One region of the Streptomyces sp. NPDC001492 genome, then DNA from elsewhere that is predicted to be linked to it. Evidence: predicted binding sites of a transcription regulator. Region 1 holds the regulator's gene; the other holds the start of a gene.

The links. Region 1 encodes HrcA, which represses chaperone genes, less so after heat shock. Its sites were predicted from a motif close to TTNGCACTCNGNNNNNCNGAGTGCNAA; they were not measured.
Region 2: the regulator HrcA is predicted to act here: its motif matches at 1,353-1,379, upstream of groL (chaperonin GroEL).

Annotation. Positions count from the first base shown of each region.
Region 1 is NZ_JBSFHW010000048.1:13,744-17,338, forward strand. It holds gene ACWC1K_RS40920 (DUF3097 domain-containing protein) at 1-742, opposite strand, end outside; gene ACWC1K_RS40925 (MBL fold metallo-hydrolase) at 777-1,505, opposite strand; gene hrcA (heat-inducible transcriptional repressor HrcA) at 1,658-2,674, shown strand; gene dnaJ (molecular chaperone DnaJ) at 2,675-3,595, shown strand, end outside.
Region 2 is NZ_JBSFHW010000102.1:3,991-7,585, forward strand. It holds gene thrC (threonine synthase) at 1-109, shown strand, start outside; gene ACWC1K_RS50340 (MoaD/ThiS family protein) at 229-504, shown strand; gene ACWC1K_RS50345 (cold-shock protein) at 956-1,162, shown strand; gene groL (chaperonin GroEL) at 1,543-3,165, shown strand; gene ACWC1K_RS50355 (NADH:flavin oxidoreductase) at 3,332-3,595, shown strand, end outside.

The sequences.
Region 1 (3,595 bases):
TGTAGGACCCCACCCGCTTCAGGATCGCCTGCCACACCGCCCCGGTGTTCTCCGACGGCCACCCCAGCGCCCGGCACACCCCCGTCTTCCAGTCCTGCCCGTGCGGAACCCGCGGCCACCCGGCGATCCCCAGCGACGACGGCTTCACGGCCTCCCAGATGTCGATGTACGGGTGGCCCACCACCAGCGCGTGCTCGCTCGTCACCGCCTCCGCGATCCGCCACTCCTTGCTCCCCGGCACCAGGTGGTCCACCAGCACCCCCAGCCGCGCATCCGGCCCCGGCGCGAACTCCGCCACGATCGACGGCAGGTCGTCCACACCCTCCAGGTACTCCACGACCACGCCCTCGATGCGCAGGTCGTCGCCCCAGACCTTCTCGACCAGCTCGGCGTCGTGGCGGCCCTCCACGTAGATCCGCCCGGCGCGAGCGACACGCGCGCGTGCGCCGGGGACGGCCACCGAACCGGATGCCGTACGAGTGGGCCGTACAGGAGCCGCGCTGGTCGGACGCACGAGCGTGACCACCCGCCCCTCCAGCAGAAACCCCCGCGGCTCCAGCGGGAACACCCGGTGCTTGCCGAAGCGGTCCTCCAGGGTCACCGTGCCCGCCTCGCAGCGGATCACCGCGCCGCAGAAACCGGTGCCGGGCTCCTCGACCACCAGCCCGGGCTCCGCAGGAACCTCCGGCACGGGCTTGGGCTTCTTCCACGGCGGGGTCAGATCGGCGGAGTACTGGCGCATTCGAGTGACGATAGGAGAAGCGGCCGGTCGGCGACTACGACACGCCGAAACGTGCCGCCAGCTCGTCCCGCTGTCTCCGCACGAACCCCGCGTCCACCACCGCTCCGTGACCGGGTACATACAGTGCGTCCTCCCCGCCCAGGTCCAGAAGTCGGTCGAGGGCGGCCGGCCACTGCGACGGTACGGCGTCGGAACCGGCCTGCGGTTCGCCGGACTCCTCCACCAGGTCGCCACAGAAGACGACCTCCGGGGAGCCCGGCACCAGCACCGCGAGATCGTGGGCCGAGTGGGCCGGCCCGACGTTCGCCAGCAGCACCTGCCGGCCGCCGCCCAGGTCGAGCGTCCACTCGCCCGAGACGTGGTGCCGGGGCGGGACCAGGGCGGCCGCCGCCTCCTCCGCCGCGTGCATGTCAAGGCCCTGCGACACCGCGTCCGCCCGCAGCTCCTCGCGCGCGTGCCGGCCGTCCAGCACCGTGTCGATGCCCACCGCGCCGTACACCTCCGCGCCGGCGAACACCGCCGCCCCGAGGACATGGTCGAAATGGGGATGCGTGAGCGCGAGATGAGTCACACGGTGACCGGCGAGCTCCTGCGCTTCGGCACGCAACCGTGCGCCCTCCGCGAGGCTCGACCCCGCGTCGATCAAGAGCGCCGTGCCCTCCCCGACGACCAGTCCTGTCGTGCAGTCCCAGCGGGGCAGCCGGCACCGGCCGACCCCGGCCGCCAGTCGCTCCCACTCCAGCTCTTCCCAAGTCACCGTCATACGGCGACGCTAGCGGTACGCCCCGTTCAACAGGGGCCGACCTTGCCCTGGGTGTACCCCACCGCCGTACACTGGCCGGTAACGGCTGGCACTCGGACGGACAGAGTGCCAGGCGAACAGCCTGGGGGACGACTTCTGGAGGTGTGCGCTGGATGCTGAGTGAACGACGGCTGCAGGTACTGCGCGCCATCGTCCAGGACTACGTCGGCACCGAGGAGCCGGTGGGATCGAAGGCTCTGACCGAGCGGCACAACCTGGGCGTGTCCCCGGCGACGGTCCGCAACGACATGGCGGCCCTGGAGGACGAGGGATTCATCGCGCAGCCGCACACCAGCGCGGGGCGCATCCCCACCGACAAGGGCTACCGGCTGTTCGTCGACAAGCTGGCGGGCGTCAAGCCCATGTCCGCGCCCGAGAAGCGGGCGATCCAGAACTTCCTCGACGGCGCCGTGGATCTCGACGACGTGGTGGCGCGGACGGTCCGGCTGCTCGCGCAGCTCACCCGGCAGGTCGCCGTCGTGCAGTACCCGTCCCTGACCCGCTCGACCGTGCGGCACGTGGAGCTGCTCTCGCTCGCTCCCGCGCGCGTGATGCTCGTGCTGATCACGGACACCGGCCGGGTCGAGCAGCGCATGGTCGACTGCCCGGCGCCGTTCGGGGAGGCCTCGCTCGCGGATCTGCGGGCGCGGCTCAACAGCCGGGTCGCGGGCCGGCGCTTCACCGACGTCCCCCGGCTCGTGGAAGACCTGCCCGAAGGCTTCGACGTCGAGGACCGGGGTACGGTCTCGACAGTGCTCTCCACACTTCTGGAGACACTGGTCGAGGAGAACGAGGAACGGCTGATGATCGGCGGCACCGCCAATCTGACCCGTTTCGGACATGATTTCCCCCTCACCATCCGCCCCGTCCTGGAGGCGCTTGAGGAGCAGGTCGTGCTCCTCAAGTTGCTTGGCGAGGCGGGGGATTCGGGCATGACGGTGCGCATCGGGCACGAGAACGCCTATGAGGGACTCAACTCCACTTCCGTGGTGTCGGTCGGCTACGGTTCGGGCGGCGAGGCAGTCGCCAAGATGGGCGTGGTCGGACCGACCCGCATGGATTACCCGGGAACGATGGGAGCGGTACGCGCAGTGGCACGGTACGTCGGACAGATCCTGGCGGAGTCGTAAGTGGCCACGGACTACTACGCCGTTCTCGGCGTGCGCCGCGACGCGTCGCAGGAAGAGATCAAGAAGGCCTTCCGGCGGCTCGCGCGCGAGCTGCACCCGGACGTGAACCCGGATCCGAAGACCCAGGAGCGGTTCAAGGAGATCAACGCCGCCTACGAGGTGCTCTCGGACCCGCAGAAGAAGCAGGTCTACGACCTCGGCGGCGACCCGCTGTCCCAGGCGGGCGGCGGAGGCGCGGGCGGCTTCGGCGCCGGTGGGTTCGGGAACTTCTCGGACATCATGGACGCGTTCTTCGGTACGGCGTCGCAGCGCGGACCGCGCTCGCGCACCCGCCGCGGCCAGGACGCGATGATCCGGCTGGAGATCGAGCTCGACGAGGCGGCCTTCGGCACCACGAAGGACATCCAGGTCGACACGGCGATCGTCTGCTCCACCTGCAACGGTGAGGGCGCGGCGCCGGGCACCTCCGCCCAGACGTGTGACATGTGCCGCGGTCGCGGTGAGGTGTCGCAGGTGACGCGGTCCTTCCTGGGCCAGGTCATGACCTCGCGTCCCTGCCCGCAGTGCCAGGGCTTCGGCACCGTGGTCCCGACGCCGTGCCCGGAGTGCGCGGGCGACGGCCGGGTGCGGTCCCGCCGTACCCTCACGGTCAAGATCCCGGCCGGTGTCGACAACGGCACCCGGATCCAGCTCGCCGGCGAGGGCGAGGTCGGCCCCGGTGGCGGGCCCGCCGGTGACCTCTACGTCGAGATCCACGAGCTGCCCCACGCGATGTTCCAGCGGCGCGGCGACGACCTGCACTGCACGGTCACCATCCCGATGACGGCCGCGTCCCTCGGCACCAAGGTGCCGCTGGAGACGCTGGACGGCATGGAGGAGGTCGACATCCGGCCGGGCACCCAGTCCGGTCAGTCGATCCCA
Region 2 (3,595 bases), on a different contig from region 1:
GCTGAACACGGGCGATGGCCTCAAGACCCTCGACGCGGTGGCCGGTACGGGGCTCACCGCGACGATTCGCCCGAGCCTTGAGTCGTTCCGTGAGGCGGGGCTCGCCTAGCAGGTAGTTGTTCGTCTGCGGGCCGGTGGGGGCTGGTCGCGCCCCGCGGCGGAGCCGCAAATCGACACAGCCCCGCGCCCCTGAAGACAAAGGCCCGTTTCCCTGACCGGAGGTTCATCGTGAGCGTCAACGTCCGTATCCCGACCATCCTGCGTACCTACACCGGCGGGCAGGCCGAGGTGACTGCCGAAGGTGGCACCCTCGGTGAGGTCATCGCCGATCTGGAGAAGAATCACACCGGCATCGCCGCCCGCGTTCTCGACGACCAGGGCAAGCTGCGCCGCTTCGTCAACGTGTACGTGAACGACGACGATGTTCGGTTCGAGCAGGGGCTGGAGACGGCGACTCCGGACGGGGCGGGCGTCTCGATCATTCCGGCCGTGGCCGGAGGCTGAGCGAAACAGGTCGGACGACCGATTATTACCGTCGGTAACGCTGATTACCGAGAGTTCATCGAATTGCCCCCTCCGTGAGAGAAGCGGAGGGGGCAATTCTGCATGGTTGAGCACGGTACAGTTGGGGAACCTGCTCGACTCCGCTTGCCGCATGCATATGAGTTCCTGCTTCTCGGGCAGCGAGAAGTAGCCAAAGTGTGCAGGTTTTTTGCGTCTTATGCTCCATTTATGGGGCCCGACTTGCCCTGAATTCGGGCGAATTCTCCGTAAATTCCCGACCGGTCGTGCCCGGAATTCTCGTCCGATTGACCTGTTGCAGACGGCAGTTGGACAGATACATTCAGCCGCGGTCGACGCGTTCCGGCGCACGCCCCCAACCGTGGGGGGTGAGGTCTGACCCGGATCCGCGAAGTGTGGATCTGTGCAAGGGCCAGTAATAGGGGAGTTAGGCATGGCTCAGGGCACCGTCAAGTGGTTCAACGCGGAGAAGGGGTACGGCTTCATCGCGGTCGACGGTGGTGCGGATGTTTTCGTCCACTACAGTGCGATTCAGATGGACGGCTACCGCACCCTGGAAGAGGGTCAGCGGGTCGATTTCGAGATCTCGCAGGGCCAGAAGGGGCCGCAGGCGGACATGGTCCGTCTGGCGACCAGCTGAAGCACGCGCCGGGTTAACTGCAGCGACGTTCTTCTGTTCTTGATCGAAGGGTCCGCACCTGAGGGGGCGGGCCCTTCGGCATGCCCGGAGGGCCTGGACCGGTCCGGGGCGGGTGCCGTCGGTACGGGAGCGGCTCGCGCCCGCCCGCGCCCGGCCACCACCCCTCGGCGAGCCCGCTCCGCGGGCGCACCTTGCACTCGGGGGGGCCGAGTGCTAATCATTGGCGTTAGCACTCTGAAGGTGAGAGTGACAATGAAGGACCGGGTCGGTGAGGCCCGCAGGCCGGGTGGGGAAGGAACCCACGAGGTGTGCGAGCCGTCCGTCGCGGGCGCGGGCGCGGTCCGAAGGAATCACCCCCAGTCCTGGAGGGACCACTTCACATGGCCAAGATCATCGCGTTCGACGAGGAGGCGCGGCGCGGCCTCGAGCGCGGCATGAACCAGCTCGCGGACGCCGTGAAGGTGACGCTCGGCCCCAAGGGCCGCAACGTCGTCCTCGAGAAGAAGTGGGGCGCCCCCACGATCACCAACGATGGTGTCTCCATCGCCAAGGAGATCGAACTCGAGGACCCGTACGAGAAGATCGGCGCCGAGCTGGTCAAGGAAGTCGCCAAGAAGACGGACGACGTCGCCGGTGACGGTACGACCACCGCGACCGTTCTCGCCCAGGCCCTGGTCAAGGAGGGCCTGCGCAACGTAGCCGCCGGCGCCAACCCGATGGCCCTCAAGCGCGGTATCGAGAAGGCCGTCGAGGCCGTCTCCGGTGCCCTGCTCGAGCAGGCGAAGGATGTCGAGACCAAGGAGCAGATCGCTTCGACGGCCTCCATCTCCGCCGCCGACACCCAGATCGGCGAGCTCATCGCCGAGGCGATGGACAAGGTCGGCAAGGAAGGCGTCATCACCGTCGAGGAGTCCCAGACCTTCGGTCTGGAGCTGGAGCTCACCGAGGGTATGCGCTTCGACAAGGGCTACATCTCGGCGTACTTCGCCACCGACATGGAGCGGATGGAGGCGTCGCTCGACGACCCGTACATCCTGATCGCCAACTCCAAGATCGCTTCCGTCAAGGATCTGCTCCCGCTCCTGGAGAAGGTCATGCAGTCGGGCAAGCCGCTGCTGATCATCGCCGAGGACGTCGAGGGCGAGGCCCTGTCGACCCTGGTCGTCAACAAGATCCGCGGCACCTTCAAGTCCGTCGCCGTCAAGGCCCCGGGCTTCGGCGACCGCCGCAAGGCGATGCTGAACGACATCGCCATCCTCACCGGTGGCGAGGTCATCTCCGAGGAGGTCGGTCTCAAGCTGGAGAACACCTCCCTCGACCTGCTGGGCCGCGCCCGCAAGGTGGTCATCACCAAGGACGAGACCACCATCGTCGACGGTGCCGGCTCCACGGAGCAGGTGCAGGGCCGGGTCAACCAGATCCGCGCCGAGATCGAGAACAGCGACTCGGACTACGACCGCGAGAAGCTGCAGGAGCGCCTGGCGAAGCTGGCCGGCGGTGTCGCGGTCATCAAGGCCGGTGCCGCCACCGAGGTGGAGCTCAAGGAGCGCAAGCACCGCATCGAGGACGCCGTCCGCAACGCGAAGGCCGCCGTCGAGGAGGGCATCGTCGCCGGTGGTGGCGTCGCGCTCATCCAGGCGTCCAGCGTCTTCGAGAAGCTGGACCTGGAGGGTGACGAGGCGACCGGCGCCAACGCCGTGCGCATCGCGCTCGAGGCCCCGCTGAAGCAGATCGCCGTCAACGCCGGCCTCGAGGGCGGTGTCGTGGTGGAGAAGGTGCGCAACCTGACCCCGGGCCACGGCCTGAACGCCGCGACCGGCGAGTACGTCGACCTGGTCAAGGAAGGCATCATCGACCCGGCGAAGGTCACGCGCTCTGCCCTGCAGAACGCCGCCTCCATCGCCGCGCTCTTCCTCACCACCGAGGCCGTCATCGCCGACAAGCCGGAGAAGGCCGCCGCGCCCGCCGGTGGCGGTATGCCGGGCGGTGACATGGACTTCTGATCGGCCTCCGGCTGATCCGGGTTCCACCGAGGGCGGCACTCCCTGGAAACAGGGGGTGCCGCCCTCGGGCGTGTTCGAGGTCATAGAAGATTTGATTAAGAGGGTGCAACAATGCGTATGCACATACCCTTTGGTTAACGCAGCCTTGCACGAGGAGCCCACCCACGTGACCACCACCCCCTCCCGCGCCGCCGAGATCCTCTCCCGGCCCACCGCGATCAACGGCCTGACCGTCCCCAACCGCATCGTCATGGCGCCCATGACGCGCATGTTCTCCCCGGGTGGCGTCCCCGGTGAGGACGTGGTGTCGTACTACGCCCGCCGGGCCGCCGCCGGCGTCGGGCTGATCGTCACCGAGGGCACGTACGTCGGCCACGAATCGGCCGGCAACAGCGACCGCGTACCGCGCTTCCACGGCGAGGAGCAGCTC